One region of the Proteus sp. Marseille-Q3619 genome, then DNA from elsewhere that is predicted to be linked to it. Evidence: predicted binding sites of a transcription regulator. Region 1 holds the regulator's gene; each other region holds the start of a gene.
The links. Region 1 encodes CRP, which controls carbon source genes, mostly activating them, when cyclic AMP is high. Its sites were predicted from a motif close to ATGTGANNNNNNTCACAT; they were not measured.

Region 1 (3,436 bases):
GCATTGATTGATGGAGATAGTTTCCATCGCTATACCCGTCCTGAAATGGATATGGCGATAAGAAAAGCCAGAGAACAAGGTAGACATATCAGTTATTTTGGCCCTGAAGCAAATGATTTTAGCTTACTGAGTAAGACCTTAAGTCAGTATAGTGATACAGGACAAGGTCAATCTCGCAAGTATCTACACTCTTATGATGAAGCCACTCCCTACAACCAATTACCAGGTACATTTACACCTTGGGAGCCTTTGCCAAACAATACCGATGTTCTCTTTTATGAAGGGTTACACGGGGGCGTTGTCACCAATGAGCACGATGTCGCACAACATGTTGATTTACTAGTGGGTGTTGTCCCTATCGTAAACCTAGAGTGGATACAAAAGCTTATTCGAGACACCACAGAAAGAGGACACTCACAAGAGGCGGTAAGAGATTCGGTTGTACGCTCAATGGATGATTATATTAGCTATATTATTCCTCAATTCTCACGCACTCACATTAACTTCCAACGAGTTCCAACGGTTGATACTTCAAACCCTTTTTCTGCCAAAGCAATCCCCACTCTCGATGAAAGCTTTATTGTTATTCGTTTTCGAGGCTTAACCGATATTGATTTTCCCTATTTACTTGCGATGTTGCATGGCTCATTTATGTCAACAATAAATACTATTGTTGTACCGGGCGGGAAATTAGGATTAGCGATGGAATTAATTATGGCGCCATTAGTCAAAAAATTATTAAATGGCGAAAAGATAAGTTAACCAAAATAAAATTTATCTCTATAAAAATAATATCCCATTAATTAAGGGATATTATTTTTCGAATTAAACTTTATTTTAAAATATCAAAATTAGTCGGCATCTTTTATTTCAAATGAATGCGTAATATTGGCTGCTTTTCCTAGCATTAAAGAAACAGAACAATATTTTTCTGCGGATAATTGAACAGCTCGTTCTACGATTTTATCCGTTAATTCTTTACCTGAAACAATAAAATGTAAATTGATATCAGTAAATAGACGAGGGGCTTCTTCGCGTCTTTCTGATGTTAATTTCACTTCACAATCAGTCACTTGGTGACGACCTTTACGTAAGATGCTCACAACATCAATAGCGCTACACCCACCTGCAGCAATTAATACCATTTCCATTGGGCTTGGTGCTTTATCACCCGAATTTCCATCCATCATGATTTGATGACCAGAAGAAGACTCACCGACAAAAGATAAATCTTCTACCCACTTAACTCTCGCTTCCATTTATTTTCCCCTAAAGATGACAGAAACTAAAAGAGTACATTCTCATAATTCAACTAGCAATTAGCAAATAGGTTTATTATGCTGACTGCGTAAAACGAGACTTAATGCACTAATTGTGTTAAAAACAATATCTGCTTGATGATAGTGGTTAAGATCAATGCATTATTTTCTCATTTATTATAATCTACTCCATATTAACTTACCGTGTTCTCAGGAAGTTAATAGGTAAAGATAGGATTTTTAAGCACGCTGTATCAAAAGGGAACCTATCCGTTTTGAAAGGCTGCATTTAACGTACAGAGGATAACGCGAATGGTTCTCGGCAAGCCGCAAACAGACCCGACTCTTGAATGGTTTTTGTCACACTGCCATATTCACAAATATCCATCCAAGAGCACGCTGATCCACCAAGGTGAGAAAGCGGAAACACTTTATTATATTGTTAAAGGTTCCGTGGCTGTTCTTATTAAAGATGAAGAAGGAAAAGAAATGATCCTCTCCTACCTAAATCAGGGGGATTTCATCGGTGAACTTGGATTATTTGAAGAAGATCAAGAACGTAGTGCATGGGTTAGAGCAAAAACAGCCTGTGAAGTAGCAGAAATTTCCTATAAAAAATTCCGTCAATTAATTCAGGTTAACCCTGATATTCTGATGCGCCTTTCTGCTCAAATGGCGAACAGATTACAAACAACATCAGAAAAAGTAGGTAACCTTGCTTTCCTTGATGTTACAGGCCGTATTGCACAGACCTTACTAAACTTAGCAAAACAACCCGATGCCATGACGCATCCTGATGGCATGCAAATTAAAATTACACGTCAGGAAATTGGTCAAATCGTTGGTTGTTCACGCGAAACTGTAGGCCGTATTCTCAAAATGCTAGAAGATCAAAACCTGATCTCAGCACACGGTAAAACTATCGTCGTTTACGGGACTCGCTAAGTTTCCCCACCCCGAACAAACAATAGCCCAATAAAAGGGCTATTGATGATACAATCTGTATAAACCCCATCCTTATAGATGGGGTTTTTAGTCCGCACTACCCTTTTACAAATTCCGCAATAGCCGCTTTTAATGCCACCATTCCTTCTTGTAATTCTTCTTGGGTAATAATTAACGATGGTGTAAAACGCATTACATCTGCTCCTGCGTTTAACATCATTAAGCCATGTTTGGCAGCAAGACTGAGTAACTCTTTGGCTTTACCTTTATATTGTGGTGCCAATTGCGCACCGATCAATAAACCTTGTCCACGGATTTGCGAAAAGACATCGTACGTTTGATTAATTGCCACCAGTTCATTCACAATCCATTGATAGCGCTTTTCTACACCCTCAAGTACCTCAGGTGTATTAATTAAATCAAATGCGACATTACCCACTGCACAAGCTAATGGATTGCCACCATAAGTTGTACCATGAGTCCCTACGCCCATTACAGAAGCTATTTCATGTGTTGTTAACATCGCACTGAGTGGAAAACCACCTCCTAGCGCTTTTGCAGTTGTAATAATGTCTGGTGTCACATCATAGTTCATATAGGCGAAAAGCTTGCCTGTACGTCCCATACCTGTTTGTACTTCATCAAGAACAAGCAGAGCTTGATGCTTATCGCACAATTCACGTAGCCCCCTCATAAACTCAGGTGTTGCTGCCGTGACACCACCTTCACCTTGCACAGGTTCCAATACGACAGCACAAGTATGGTCGTCAATAACAGCTTTAACCGCCTCTAAATCATTGAAAGGAATATGCACGATATCTGCAGGCTTAGGGCCAAAACCATCTGCATATTTAGGTTGCCCACCAACAGATACTGTAAACAGTGTTCTGCCGTGGAATGCATGGTGAAAAGCAATAATTTTAGTTTTATAAGGACTATGGCGAGTGATGGCATAATGGCGAGCCAACTTAAATGCTGCCTCATTCGCTTCTGCGCCTGAATTGGCAAAAAAGACACGTTCTGCAAATGTGTTATCTATTAATTTTTGTGCTAAACGCAATGCTGGTTCATTAGTAAAAATATTACTAACATGCCAAAGTTGTTCGCTTTGTTCTTTCAAGGCTTGATTAAGAGCAGGATGAGCATGCCCCAGTGCTAAAACAGCAATACCACCAGCAAAATCAATATACGATTTTCCCTGCTGATCCCAAACACGGCTACCCATCCCTTTG
Region 2 (3,436 bases), 720 kb from region 1:
GCTTATCAAATTCCCAATATTCTTTATGATTATAAAATCAGTGAGAATGCAGTACCTGTTGATGCTACGGTGAATGGCTCTTGTCGCTCTCAACTCTTTGTTCTGACTAACTGTAGTGTTGATTTACGTTATAAAGGCAATGAAGTTTCGCGTAATTTTACTTTTTTAGATTTAGGCCCTAAAGATGTGTTAGTTGAACCCGTCGCTGATGCAAATGATCTCAGTAAAATGACCGTTGATGTGGCGATAGATAATATTTGGCTTCGCTTAATTAGTACGATTATTTTTATCGGCTTGTTTGGTTTTAGTGTGATCTTTTTTATTTATCGTCAAATACTGATCAGTAAAGTAAAAAAAGCATTATTATCAGTAGGCACTCAACCTTTAAAGTTAATAGCCATTCCCGCAAAAATGGTTGTGAGTAATAAGCAATTTATTGCAACTTATCATCTTAATTTAGAGGGTAAAGATATTCGTATTGCTTATTCAGGGAATAAGAAAACACCGCCTATTGTGATTGAGCAAAATGGAAATACCTACGTATTAGCCGTTTATTCACCACAACAAAATATCCCTTATGCTTTGGATGTACCTTTAGAACGTATTCAGGCAACACCTGAAGAGAAACAACGTTTTCATGAAGCGTTGATTGAAGAAGGTTTGTTGTAATCAAATTTGATTATTAAGAACGTGATGCGTTTTCTCTTATGGGATGTAAGGGAAAACGCATTAAAACAGTTTGTTTATTTATCCACCGAAAATCTTCGCTTTTAAAATATCCATTCCCGCACTGACTAAATCTAAGTCTTTAGGTACAACGCCATCAGGTGTGACTTTATCAATTAATTTAGGTAAATATTGCGCGGCCATTTCAGAAGCTTCTGTCGCACTTAAATTAATTTTCGACGCAAGATCATTAATCACTGGAGATGAAAAAATAGCGACGATTTGCTCTGCACTGATTGGTAAATTGGCATTGGTACTTATCCATGATTGAATAAGCTCACTTAAACCCGCGGTATCAAATTGCTTTACTAAGCCTTCAATGCCACCTTGAGATCCAACCCACTCAAGGACGGTTTTGTATTGATTGATTTTTTCGCCGCCTAGTAGGCTCGAAATTTGGTTAAATAAGCTCATGTTCACTCCAGTGACGATGTGTTTGTCACATTAGATGTTTATTTTAAGGGCGGGTAGTGTACGCGCTATGCTCGTTGTACTTCAAGCTACTCGTCATACTTCAAGTTGTAGCGTTGTTGACTTCGTTTATTCGCGCTAGTCACATACTGATGTATGCTTCTAGCGACTCATTCACTCGTCGCCTAGCTACATCTTGAATTATTTAGAGTGTATATATTGGGGTATTTATATTCGATAATGTATTTATCGCATCTATACTGATGAGAGGAATATTTATTTTAGTTAATTATTGATGCAGGCGAATATTGATAATGTATTTCAAATGCCATTTTTCGTGATGATAATCACAATTTTATGAAATTGTTACTTTGTTTGGTGCCTTGTAAGTGATATTGGTCACTAAAAAAGTCTGGAAAACTGATACAGTAACTTTTAATTTAATGATCATTGGTTTTGTCCCATTGAGGAGTCCGATATGTCTGATGTATTTCACTTAGGTTTAACCAAAAATGACCTACAGGGTGCCACTTTAGCAATTGTTCCAGGTGATCCTAAGCGTGTTGAAAAAATTGCAAAATTAATGGATAACCCAGTTCATCTGGCTTCTTTACGTGAATACACGTCATGGCGTGGCGAAATTGATGGCAAAGCTGTCATTGTTTGTTCAACAGGTATCGGTGGCCCATCTACTTCTATCGCTGTTGAAGAATTAGCACAGCTAGGTATCCGTACTTTCTTGCGTATCGGTACAACAGGTGCAATTCAAGAACATATCAATGTAGGTGATATTCTTGTAACTACGGCTGCGGTTCGTTTAGATGGCGCAAGCTTACATTTCGCACCAATGGAATTCCCAGCTGTTTCTGATTTTGAATGTATGAATGCACTGTACAAAGCCGCTAAAGACAATGGCTCAACTGTACACGTAGGTGTTACTGCATCTTCAGATACATTCTATCCAGGACAAGAACGTTATGACACCTATACAGGTCGTGTTGTCCGCCGTTTCAAAGGCTCTATGAAAGAGTGGCAAGAAATGGGCGTAATGAACTATGAAATGGAATCTGCAACATTATTGACAATGTGTGCAAGCCAAGGTTTACGTGCAGGTATGGTTGCGGGTGTTATCGTAAACCGTACTCAACAAGAAATTCCAGATGCGGAATTACTGAAGAAAACTGAAAATAATGCACTCGGTATCGTGATTGAAGCGGCTCGTATTTTAATGAAATAATATTTCGAATCGCTGATAGAAGCCCTTAATACGTAAGTGTTAAGGGCTTTTTTTATGCAATAATTCATTAGCTTAATATACTATGTCAATAGAACTACATTTTTGATAATGTAATTGAGAATTATTTACAATAAAACAATGAGAAAATAAATATGACTGATATTTTGCAGACACACCCTTCAGTGTTGCCTTTAACCGGTGGAATTAACTTCCGTGATCTAGGAGGTAAAAAATTAAGCAACGGTGGTATTATCAAACCAGGTATGTTATTTCGCTCTGGATCACTGGATAGGCTGACGGATACGGATCAATCCCTTCTTATTGATAAAAATCTTTTTCAAATTATTGATTATCGTGATAGTGGCGAAATCGTTGATAAACCAGACCGTGTCTGGGAAGGTGCGCAATATTACCATGCACCTGCGAACCCATTATCGAAAGAAGTTTCTGCTAATTTGGAAAAGCTAACGCCTGAGATCCTCGAACAGTTTGATGCAAAGGCATTTATGTTCCAGTTGTATGAATTACTTCCTATTAATAACCCTGCATATAAACAACTGGCAACATTATTAAAGCAACCAGAGAAAGGGGGAGTTGTGCAACATTGTGCTGTGGGTAAAGACAGAACAGGTGTTGGCTCCGCTTTAGTGTTATTTGCGCTTGGCGCATCTTTAGATTTGGTGATGGAAGATTATTTGCTGACCAATGAAACATTAGCGCCTTATCGTGCTTATCTTTTAGAAGAACATGCCAAAACAATGAGTGATCACATTGTTGATAAATTTGCCTATGTTTATTCAGTACAAGAAGAGTTTCTGCAAACAGCATTGGCGAGTATTAATCAGCATTACGGTAATGTGGATACTTGGCTAGAGAAAGATATCGGTCTAGATGCGTCTAGCCGAGATTCCTTACAAAATTATTTTCTCGAATAATAAAGTGATTTATATTCGGTTAATCAAAATTTTTTATTTTACTTAGGTTAACCGAATTTAAGGTTTCTATTTTGACAGTACAAGACATTATTCATACCATCACTCTTTTTGTAAAAGAGCACGAAAT
Region 3 (3,436 bases), 870 kb from region 1:
ATGAGTTCACAATATGACACGGCACACTACCGGGTGATAAGCCGAAATTTTGTTGTAAAAATGCCTGATGCATATCATCAAGATGGTCAAATGCGACTGCTGGCGCTTTTAATAACGAAGATTTTGTTACGCCATTGGAAAAGTAGCGTTGAGCAAAGTCAGGAGAAGCAACGAATAGGTAATCGAGAGCGCCTAATTGATCGACAAGGCAACTTGGCAGTGCTTGTGGCTGAATACTAATTGCACCAACGACTTCGCCTCGTCTTAATCGTTCTTGAGTGCGAGTTTCATCTTCCACTTGAATATTGAGACGAATAGGCAGTTGCGTTAAGACGGGATGTAAAGCGGGCAATAACCATGTTGCTAAACTGTCAGCATTCACCGCCAAAGAGAGTAAAAGAGGCGTAGAACCGCTATTTTCATCACCTAACCATTGTTCTTCAAGTAATTCTACTTGATGCAATAGCGCTAATAATTTTTGTCCTTGCTCAGTGGGTTGAGGTGGAACAGTTCTGACTAATAGCGGTTGCCCGAATAAGTTTTCTAATTGTTTGATACGCTGTGAAACGGCAGATTGTGTAATACATAACTTTTGCGCGGCTCTTTCAAAGCCACGTTCTCGAATGACGGCATCAAGGGCTTGCAATGCTCGATAATCAGGGCGTTTCATTAACAGACTCTCTTCGATTTTATATTCTATTGCTTACTATGCCATATTTTTCGTTGTAATGAGTTAAAATGTTGCTTCTCAGTTTTTGATGTGTCTCGTGCTAGTTTTGAATGCGATATGCTATTCTTAGTCCATTAACGTGATAAATAAGGTTTTTTAAATGACTCAGGATGAATTGAAAAAAGCAGTAGGTTGGGCGGCGCTTGAATATGTAAAACCAGGCACGATTGTGGGTGTCGGTACTGGCTCTACGGCTTCTCACTTTATTGATGCATTAGCAACAATGAAAGGTCAAATCGAAGGCACTGTTTCAAGTTCAGAAGCATCAACTGCAAAATTAAAAAGTTACGGCATTCCTGTTTTTGATTGTAATGAAGTTGACTCTTTAGACATTTATGTTGATGGTGCTGATGAAATTAACCATCACATGCAAATGATCAAAGGTGGCGGAGCAGCATTAACCCGTGAAAAAATTATCGCAGGTGTAGCGAAAACATTTATCTGTATTGTTGATGAATCTAAACAAGTCGACGTATTAGGTAAATTCCCACTACCAGTAGAAGTCATTCCAATGGCGCGCTCTTATGTTGCTCGTGAATTGGTCAAACTGGGTGGTTTACCTGAATATCGTGAAAATGTGGTAACGGATAACGGTAACGTTATTTTAGACGTTCATAACTTAACTATTCTTAATCCTATTGAACTGGAAAACAAAATTAACAGTATTCCAGGTGTTGTAACCGTAGGATTATTTGCTAACCGTGGTGCGAATGTTGTTTTAATGGGTACCTCTGAAGGTGTGAAAACCATTAAGTAATTCTTTTTAAGATAGGTAGCGATGGCTACCTATTTTTTAAATTATTTTAGAAACTGCAAATTCAGTGATATATATCACACGACAGTTATATCTCTCTTTAAAATCCTGCCATTTTCAAAGTCAAAATCATTTTACTCGGTAGAAAATCGCTTTCTTTACCGCTTATTCTGTCATCACAGCAATCGGTTGTATTGCCACAAAATCTATTTTTGTTATGTTGTTGAGACAGGATTTTGTTTTTCATTAAATGTAATAACGATAGGGCAGGGTAAATGGTCAAAGTATCTTTGGAAAAAGAAAAAATAAAGTTTCTACTCCTCGAAGGTGTGCACCAAAGTGCAGTAGAAAATTTAAGAGCTGCGGGTTATACCAATATTGAATATCACAAAGGTGCATTATCGGACGAAGAATTAAAAGAAGCTATCCGTGATGCACGTTTTGTTGGTCTTCGTTCCCGCACTCATTTAACGGAAGAGATTTTTGCTGCGGCTGAAAAATTAGTTGCAGTGGGGTGCTTTTGTATTGGTACCAATCAGGTTGATTTAGAGGCTGCTGCCCGTCGTGGTATTCCTGTTTTCAACGCACCTTTCTCAAACACCCGTTCCGTGGCTGAGATGGTGCTTGGCGAATTACTGTTATTATTGCGTCGTATTCCTGAAGCCAATGCGAAAGCCCATCGTGGTGTTTGGGATAAACAAGCCAAAGGCTGTTTTGAAGCACGAGGTAAAAAACTGGGTATTATTGGTTATGGTCACATTGGCACACAATTAGGTATTTTAGCCGAAAGTGTGGGTTTAGATGTTTATTTCTATGATATTGAAAACAAACTGCCATTAGGTAATGCAACGCAAATTCGTCATCTCTCTGAACTGTTGAATATGTGTGATATTGTCAGCTTACATGTGCCAGAAACACCATCAACCAAGAATATGATTGGACATGAAGAAATTCAGCGCATGAAGCCGGGAGCAATTCTTGTCAACGCTTCTCGTGGTACGGTGGTTGATATTCCTGCATTGGCTCAAGCGTTAGAATCAAAACATTTATCTGGTGCTGCGGTTGACGTATTCCCATCAGAGCCGGGTGCGAATAACGATCCTAACGATCCGTTTGTTTCTGAACTTATCAAATTTGACAATGTGATATTAACACCACATATCGGTGGTTCAACTCAAGAAGCGCAAGAAAACATTGGCTATGAAGTTGCGGGTAAATTAGCGAAATATTCAGATAACGGCTCTACATTATCTGCTGTTAATTTCCCAGAAGTATCACTGCCAAGCCACGGCGACGATGTAAACCGTTTACTGCATATTCATGAAAACCGCCCAGGTATGATGAATAGCATCAACAAAGTGTTTACTGAAGAAAATATCAACGTAGCCGCGCAATATTTACGTACGTCAGGTAACGTGGGTTATGTTGTGATCGATATTACAACACAAACGAAAGCTCAAGCTGAGTTAGTGTTACAAAAAATCAAAGCATTACCGGGAACAATCCGCGCTCGTATGCTTTACTAATTATTAATAAATTATTCGTAATATATTGAAGGCTCGAAATATCGAGCCTTTTTTGTATCTTTTAATCTTTATTTATTGAATTTGTTGCTGCCATAATTGGTAATAGAGTGCTTGGTTTTCTAATAAATGGGAGTGAGAGCCTTCTTCTAATACCTGCCCTTTATCTATTACATAAATATAATCTGAATGCGCTAATGTATTAAGACGGTGTGCAATACTTATTACGGTTCTGTTTTTACAAATTTGAGGTAAATTCGCTAAAATTTGTGCTTCAGACTCATAGTCTAATGCAGATGTTGCTTCATCTAAAATAAGAATACGTGGATTAGTTAATAAGGCTCTAGCAAGTGCAATACGCTGGCGTTGCCCGCCTGATAAATTAGCGCCTCTTTCTCCTACTTGTGTATTAAATCCTAAAGGAAGTTG
Region 4 (3,436 bases), 1.5 Mb from region 1:
GTCACAATTTATCCGGGCCTTTCCGATGAAGTTGTTAAAAACATCCTGATGCAACCTGTGAAAGCCTTAATATTGCGCTCTTATGGTGTCGGTAATGCACCCTCACACCCTGCTTTACTTTCTACCCTACGTGAAGCAACAGAGCGTGGTATTGTTGTTATCAACCTTACACAATGTATTTCTGGTCGAGTGAATATGGAAGGCTATGCAACAGGTCAAGCATTAGCGGAAGTTGGAGTGATCAGTGGCTTTGATATGACATTTGAAGCAACATTAACTAAACTGCATTATCTCCTTAGCCAACAATATAATTACACTGAAATCTGCCGACTAATGCAGCAAAACCTACGCGGTGAAATGACATTAGACGATAACGACTAAGTTTAATCTAAAGGTAAAAGTGGTGAAAAATTCTGCACTGTTATTGGTTGATATACAAAATGATTTTTGTACAGGTGGTGCATTAGCTGTTAATGAAAGCGACATAGTTATACAAACAGCCAATCAACTTATTCATAGTTTCAAGCAATCTAAAAATCCTATTATCGCCAGTTTAGACTGGCATCCAGCCGATCATCTTAGCTTTGCTGAAAATTCAGGCACAGTTGTGGGAGAGGTCGGTACTCTTAATGGATTACCACAAGTTTGGTGGCCAGTACATTGTGTACAAAATTCTTATGGCGCTGCATTTCATCCTGAATTAAACCAAGCACTGATTAATCATATTATTTACAAAGGGCAAAATCACCTTATTGATAGTTATAGTGCTTTTTTTGATAACGACCATGAATACCAAACAGGTTTGCATACACTTTTGCAGACATTAAATATAAAACATCTTTATATTTTAGGAATTGCTACGGATTACTGTGTCAAATTCACAGTGCTAGATGCATTATTATTAGGATATCAGGTTTCAGTCATTACAGACGGTTGTCGCGGTGTCAATATTCAAGATGACGATAGCGAAAAAGCATTAGAAGAAATGAGAGCAAAAGGCGCAGCGTTAATTGATTCAGCACATTGGCTTAATCGTAACAATCAATAGGTTCGTTATTTTCCTTATCTTTATAAAATGAAAAAGAGGCTATTTTAACCTGTTCGGTTAATAAATAGCCCCTTTTTATATTTATTCTATCCATTCAACACAGGTTTTAATCATCATCCATTGGCGTTAACGTCGCTAAACGTTCAGATTGAAACTGAGCTTTTAATTCTTGTTTGCTCTTCATGGTAATTTGTCCATTAGTGCCTACTGTCATATGCTCAGGTGTGTGGTTATTTTTCGCCTGCCATAATAAAACAATCTGCATGCAATGTTCTTTTTGCTCATCGGTCAATGCAACACCATCAGGCCATTTACCTAGTTCAACTGCGGTTGAAATACGCTGATAAATTTCAGGGGTTACCATCGAAATAAGTTCATTAACTTCCATTGATTGCTCCATAAGCTAAATAATCACTTGAAATGGCTGAATCGTTTTTTCAGTTGTTATTATTTTGTTAATTTAACAAGATTAACCGGCTTGTTTTTCGCCTGTTTCACTATTTGTAAATGAAAGAGATGCTGAATTAACACAATAACGCTCCCCTGTTGGGGCTGGGCCATCATTAAAAACATGCCCTAAATGTGCATCACATTGCTGGCAACGTATTTCAGTTCTTTTCATATTATGAGAAAAATCATCAATATAGCGAATCGCATTATCACTAACAGGTTGATAAAAGCTTGGCCAACCACATCCTGCATCAAATTTTGTATCTGAATAAAACAAAGGAGCAGAACAACATAAACAGTGATAAATCCCTGTTTGACGGTTGTGTAATAATTTACCACTAAATGGCGGTTCTGTGCCTTGCTGTTGCGTCACATAACGTTGCATTTCGTTGAGTGTTGATAAATCAAGGTGATTGTTATTACTTGAAATATTCACTTTCTTTTCATTATCTGCCATATCGACCTCTTGCCCAGAAAAATGCTTTTTAAAACAACAGTGAATAATAACAAAGATTTAACAACAAATCTGGAAAATATGGTCTAAAATCATCAAGAGTAATCTTTAGTTTTTGAAATGTGATGAATTTCACATAACGGAGCAAAGGTAACTTCATTTATCGGCGTTGATCCCGATAATACACAGCGTAACATTTAGCTAAAACGACCAATCTTTAAGCGAAAAGTGTTTTTTTAATTGATTTTTTGCAATTATTGACACGATTCCGCTTGACGATTGGCGCGGTTTTGGTAACTTTAGAAGCAACTTTTTAATTCACTAAATTAAAGCTGGTGGAATACATATGACTATCAAAGTAGGTATTAATGGTTTTGGTCGTATCGGCCGCATCGTTTTCCGTGCTGCTCAAGAACGTTCAGATATCGAAATCGTAGGTATTAACGATCTGTTAGACGCAGACTACATGGCATACATGCTGAAATACGATTCAACTCATGGCCGTTTCAACGGTACTGTTGAAGTAAAAGATGGCCACCTCGTTGTTAATGGTAAAACCATCCGCGTAACTTCAGAAAGAGATCCAGCAAATCTGAAATGGAACGAAGTCGGTGCTGACGTTGTTGCAGAAGCAACTGGTCTGTTCTTAACTGATGAAACCGCTCGTAAACACATCCAAGCTGGTGCGAAAAAAGTTGTTCTGACTGGTCCTTCAAAAGACAACACACCAATGTTCGTAATGGGCGTAAACCATAAATCATACGCAGGCCAAGATATCGTTTCTAACGCATCTTGTACGACTAACTGCTTAGCGCCTTTAGCTAAAGTTATCAATGATAACTTCGGTATCGTTGAAGGTCTGATGACTACTGTTCACGCAACAACTGCAACTCAACGTACTGTTGATGGTCCATCTGCAAAAGACTGGCGTGGTGGTCGTGGTGCTTCTCAAAACATCATCCCATCATCAACTGGTGCTGCTAAAGCTGTAGGTAAAGTTATTCCTGAACTGAACGGCAAACTGACTGGTATGTCTTTCCGTGTTCCTACTCCTAACGTTTCTGTTGTTGACCTGACTGCACGTCTGGAAAAACCAGCAACTTATGCTCAAATTTGTGACGCTATCAAAGCAGCAGCTGAAGGCGAACTGAAAGGCGTTCTGGGCTACACTGAAGATGCAGTTGTTTCAACTGACTTCAACGGTGAAGTTCTGACTTCAGTATTTGATGCTAAAGCAGGTATCGCACTGAACGACAACTTTGTTAAATTAGTTGCTTGGTACGATAACGAAGTTGGTTATTCAAACAAAGTTCTGGATCTGATTTCTCATATCTCTAAATAATTAGAGTTTAGAAAGTCACGATTTCTTTTAGAGCCACCTTTTCGGTGGCTCTTTTATTTTCTAGCCAGTCAGTTTATTGTATTGAAATAGTCAGTCAGTTTATTGTATTGAAATAGTCAGTGACATAAGGTCATAAAATAAT

Region 2: udp (uridine phosphorylase) is a predicted target of CRP. The motif match lies at 1,525-1,542, and genes of this name have one in related genera.
Region 3: serA (phosphoglycerate dehydrogenase) is a predicted target of CRP. The motif match lies at 1,550-1,567, and genes of this name have one in related genera.
Region 4: msrB (peptide-methionine (R)-S-oxide reductase MsrB) is a predicted target of CRP. The motif match lies at 2,073-2,090, and genes of this name have one in related genera.

Annotation. Positions count from the first base shown of each region.
Region 1 covers NZ_CBDIMP010000001.1:1,900,336-1,903,771, forward strand. Annotated here, with positions in the region: gene ACWPWK_RS08700 (phosphoribulokinase) at 1-762, shown strand, start outside; gene ACWPWK_RS08705 (OsmC family protein) at 852-1,259, opposite strand; gene crp (cAMP-activated global transcriptional regulator CRP) at 1,572-2,204, shown strand; gene argD (bifunctional acetylornithine/succinyldiaminopimelate transaminase) at 2,302-3,436, opposite strand, start outside.
Region 2 covers NZ_CBDIMP010000001.1:2,624,148-2,627,583, forward strand. Annotated here, with positions in the region: gene ACWPWK_RS12115 (hypothetical protein) at 1-669, shown strand, start outside; gene ACWPWK_RS12120 (YidB family protein) at 748-1,140, opposite strand; gene udp (uridine phosphorylase) at 1,616-2,374, shown strand; gene ACWPWK_RS12130 (tyrosine-protein phosphatase) at 2,527-3,309, shown strand; gene ACWPWK_RS12135 (DedA family protein) at 3,381-3,436, shown strand, end outside.
Region 3 covers NZ_CBDIMP010000001.1:1,028,579-1,032,014, reverse strand. Annotated here, with positions in the region: gene ACWPWK_RS04855 (LysR family transcriptional regulator ArgP) at 1-670, opposite strand, end outside; gene rpiA (ribose-5-phosphate isomerase RpiA) at 831-1,487, shown strand; gene serA (phosphoglycerate dehydrogenase) at 1,760-3,010, shown strand; gene ACWPWK_RS04840 (ATP-binding cassette domain-containing protein) at 3,083-3,436, opposite strand, start outside.
Region 4 covers NZ_CBDIMP010000001.1:429,188-432,623, forward strand. Annotated here, with positions in the region: gene ansA (asparaginase) at 1-381, shown strand, start outside; gene pncA (bifunctional nicotinamidase/pyrazinamidase) at 404-1,048, shown strand; gene ACWPWK_RS01970 (YeaC family protein) at 1,155-1,436, opposite strand; gene msrB (peptide-methionine (R)-S-oxide reductase MsrB) at 1,518-1,955, opposite strand; gene gapA (glyceraldehyde-3-phosphate dehydrogenase) at 2,299-3,294, shown strand; gene ACWPWK_RS01985 (D-hexose-6-phosphate mutarotase) at 3,435-3,436, shown strand, end outside.